Regions from separate parts of the Escherichia sp. XD33 genome, predicted to be linked through region 1. Evidence: predicted binding sites of a transcription regulator. Region 1 holds the regulator's gene; the other holds the start of a gene.
What was found. The regulator CRP, encoded in region 1, controls carbon source genes, mostly activating them, when cyclic AMP is high. The targets are predictions, from matches to a motif close to ATGTGANNNNNNTCACAT.

Region 1 (2,205 bases):
TACGTTAGTGGTACCGGGCGGCAAAATGGGTCTGGCAATGGAATTAATTATGCTGCCGCTGGTGCAACGATTGATGGAAGGAAAGAAAATCGAGTAACTCTGCTATTACGCCGGATAAAATACTATCCGGCTTCACAACGGGATAGTTAAATCACGCGCCAACCACTTCATACGAGTGAGTAATATTCACCGCTTTTTCCAGCATCAACGCCACTGAACAATATTTCTCGGCAGAGAGATCAACCGCACGCGCAACCGCTGCGTCTTTCAGGTCGCGACCGGTGACGATAAAATGCAGATTAATGTGCGTAAACAGGCGTGGTGCCTCTTCGCGGCGTTCAGAGGTCAATTTTACTTCACAATCGACCACATCCTGACGCCCTTTTTGCAGGATCGAAACCACATCGATGGCACTGCAACCACCCGCCGCCATCAACACCATTTCCATCGGACTTGGTGCTTTATCGCCTGAGTTGCCGTCCATTAAAATCTGGTGACCAGAGGCAGATTCGCCCAGAAAAGTTAACCCTTCGACCCACTTCACTCGCGCTTGCATTTTTGCTACTCCACTGCGTCAATTTTCCTGACAGAGTACGCGTACTAACCAAATCGCGCAACGGAAGGCGACCTGGGTCATGCTGAAGCGAGACACCAGGAGACACAAAGCGAAAGCTATGCTAAAACAGTCAGGATGCTACAGTAATACATTGATGTACTGCATGTATGCAAAGGACGTCACATTACCGTGCAGTACAGTTGATAGCCCCTTCCCAGGTAGCGGGAAGCATATTTCGGCAATCCAGAGACAGCGGCGTTATCTGGCTCTGGAGAAAGCTTATAACAGAGGATAACCGCGCATGGTGCTTGGCAAACCGCAAACAGACCCGACTCTCGAATGGTTCTTGTCTCATTGCCACATTCATAAGTACCCATCCAAGAGCACGCTTATTCACCAGGGTGAAAAAGCGGAAACGCTGTACTACATCGTTAAAGGCTCTGTGGCAGTGCTGATCAAAGACGAAGAGGGTAAAGAAATGATCCTCTCCTATCTGAATCAGGGTGATTTTATTGGCGAACTGGGCCTGTTTGAAGAGGGCCAGGAACGTAGCGCATGGGTACGTGCGAAAACCGCCTGTGAAGTGGCTGAAATTTCGTACAAAAAATTTCGCCAATTGATTCAGGTAAACCCGGACATTCTGATGCGTTTGTCTGCACAGATGGCGCGTCGTCTGCAAGTCACTTCAGAGAAAGTGGGCAACCTGGCGTTCCTCGACGTGACGGGCCGCATTGCACAGACTCTGCTGAATCTGGCAAAACAACCAGACGCTATGACTCACCCGGACGGTATGCAAATCAAAATTACCCGTCAGGAAATTGGTCAGATTGTCGGCTGTTCTCGTGAAACCGTGGGACGCATTCTGAAGATGCTGGAAGATCAGAACCTGATCTCCGCACACGGTAAAACCATCGTCGTTTACGGCACTCGTTAATCCCGTCGGAGTGGCGCGTTACCTGGTAGCGCGCCATTTTGTTTCCCCCGATGTGGCGCAGACTGATTTATCACCCCGATATCAACTATGCACTTCGACAAACGCTGGTGCTATGTTTGCCCGTGGCCGTTGGGTTAATGCTTGGCGAATTACGATTCGGTCTGCTCTTCTCCCTCGTTCCTGCCTGTTGCAATATTGCGGGCCTTGATACGCCTCATAAACGTTTTTTCAAACGCTTAATCATTGGTGCGTCGCTGTTTGCCACCTGTAGCTTGCTGACACAGCTACTACTGGCAAAAGATGTTCCCCTGCCCTTTTTGCTGACCGGATTAACGCTGGTACTTGGCGTCACTGCTGAGCTGGGGCCATTGCACGCAAAATTGCTTCCTGCATCGCTGCTCGCCGCCATTTTTACCCTCAGTTTGGCGGGATACATGCCGGTCTGGGAACCGTTGCTCATCTATGCGTTGGGCACTCTCTGGTACGGATTGTTTAACTGGTTTTGGTTCTGGATCTGGCGCGAACAACCGCTGCGCGAGTCACTAAGTCTGCTGTACCGTGAACTGGCAGATTATTGTGAAGCCAAATACAGCCTGCTTACCCAGCACACCGACCCTGAAAAAGCGCTGCCGCCGCTGCTGGTGCGCCAGCAAAAAGCGGTCGATCTAATTACCCAGTGCTATCAGCAAATGCATATGCTTTCCGCGCAAAATAA
Region 2 (2,205 bases), on a different contig from region 1:
TGTGCTGCTTTTTGCAGCAACAGGTTGACTTCATTGGCTTTTACAGGTTTCTTCACCGTCACGCTTAAATCGATTGCCGTCACATTTATGGTTGGCACACGTACCGCAATCGCTTCAAAGCGATCGTTAAATTGCGGAAAAAATCGTGTGATACCGGCGGCCAGTTTAGTATCGACCGGAATGATCGACTGGCTGGCTGCCCGGGTGCGACGCAGGTCAGGATGGTATGCATCAATAACCTGTTGATCGTGCATGGCGGAGTGAATTGTGGTCACAGTGCCGGACTCAATACCGTACGCATCATCTAACAATTTGATGACGGGAATTATGCAATTCGTGGTACAGGAAGCGTTAGAAACGATGCGGTGTTCCGCACGAAGTTGATCCTGATTGACGCCGTAAACAACGGTCGCGTCGAGATCGTTACTGCCAGGATGTGAAAAGAGCACTTTTTTGGCCCCGGCGGCAATATGCGCTTCGCCATGCTCGCGGGAGCCATATACGCCGGTGCAGTCGAGGACTACATCAACGCCAAGTTCACGCCAGGGGAGCGATTGCAGTGAACGTTCATGCAATACGCGGATGGCGTCATCACCAACAAAAAGTTGATCGCGTTCCTGTCGTACTTCCCATGCAAAACGGCCATGGCTGGTGTCATATTTCAACAAATGCGCCATGCCCGCAGCATCCGCCAGTTCGTTGATTGCCACCACGGTAATTTCCGCCCGGCGTCCGGATTCATACAAAGCACGAACCACATTACGCCCGATGCGACCGAAGCCATTTATCGCTACGCGTACGGTCATAGATCTCCTGCAAGGTTTTCCCTGAGCAAATTTGCCAGACAGAGTAATCCAGCAAATCGTCCGGGGAAACCTTACCTGTCGCAAACTGCGACTGATTGGTTAATTGTCGAACATTTAATCGACTGAAACGCTTCAGCTAGGATAAGCGAAACGTGGAATAAAAGGAATGTTTGTCCAGCCGAAGAAGACATTTATCTGACTCACATCACACTTTTATCCCCTTTTGTGGGAAGCTTTATTCCAGGCTGGCGTAATAATAACCCTACAATAACTGGAATAAATTGTCAGCTTGTGAAGTGATACCGGCCTTCTTCAGTCATCTCTACTATCAGATTGGCCTGACGGCTATTCATCAGCACACGCTCGACATTGGGGCCATCGGTGCGGGCATAAAATGCTTCGGCTACTTGCCGCGTTAATCCTCCCGCAATTTTACGACTAATCAAGCGCTCCCGCAGAATTTGAGCAGGTGCATGAATAAAAATAGAAAAATCGCAGAAAGATGCCAACTCCAGCCACTTTTCATCATCCAGTAACAACCAGTTTCCTTCGACGATGACGAGTGGTGCGGTAACGTGCAACGCATCTTCAACAGGATCATGCTTTTGTCGATCGTACTGCGGCCACGTACAATCCCCTTCCACGACCTGGCGCAGATTTTCCGTCAGTTTCGCAACGTCAAATGTCTCTGGTGCGCCTTTGAAGGGGCGCAATTGATGCGCATCCAGCCAGCTATTGTAATGGTGAAAACCATCCATCGGGAGCGTCTGAATAGCGGGCAGTTCCGGGTCTTGTTGCGCGAGATATTCCCAGAAGGTGGTTAGGGTTGATTTACCCGTCCCCGGCGGAGCGCAAAGAAAAACCACCGTACGCCGCTGCGGATTTACCGTCTGTAAGGCCGCCAACATGTGCAGCAACGGTTTATGTACATTTTCAATCTCTTCGTTCTGGTACTGTGCCTGTATCTTCAGCCCATTCACCGTTAATTCAATTTTCACGGCGTTAATTCCTTTAAGGTGGTCGTTACTGCCAGCGTCAGCGCCGTTTTGACCATTCCGCTAAAACGCGCCTCTGACCAGACGGCGAAATCGGCGAACTTCATCGCTTTCAACGCGTCATAGAGCGTCGCATTGCAGGTTATGCTATTGACGTTGCTGATAAAATCCCAGGTCATGTCATCGGCAAATCCGGGCGTTTCATCCTGTTCGTTCAGGTAATGCCAGAACTGGGAAAAATGCGTGATATCGGCGTACAACCATTTATCCATTTTCCCCAACGCATAAATCAAACGCAGTGCAACATCAATATCGTCAAGCGGGCCGCTTTGGGCGAGTAACGGCTTCACTGCATATTCCACGATCTCTTCATCGTTATCGACAAACAGCGACGGCAGAAACTG

Region 2: a site for CRP is predicted at 1,000-1,017, ahead of epd (erythrose-4-phosphate dehydrogenase). Genes of this name have one in related genera too.

What each region holds. Positions count from the first base shown of each region.
Region 1 covers NZ_JAENDM010000006.1:134,337-136,541, reverse strand. Annotated here, with positions in the region: gene K0778_RS06120 (phosphoribulokinase) at 1-97, shown strand, start outside; gene K0778_RS06115 (OsmC family protein) at 152-556, opposite strand; gene crp (cAMP-activated global transcriptional regulator CRP) at 858-1,490, shown strand; gene K0778_RS06105 (YccS/YhfK family putative transporter) at 1,541-2,205, shown strand, end outside.
Region 2 covers NZ_JAENDM010000021.1:77,869-80,073, forward strand. Annotated here, with positions in the region: gene epd (erythrose-4-phosphate dehydrogenase) at 1-806, opposite strand, end outside; gene K0778_RS14165 (nucleoside/nucleotide kinase family protein) at 1,091-1,804, opposite strand; gene fumE (fumarase E) at 1,801-2,205, opposite strand, start outside.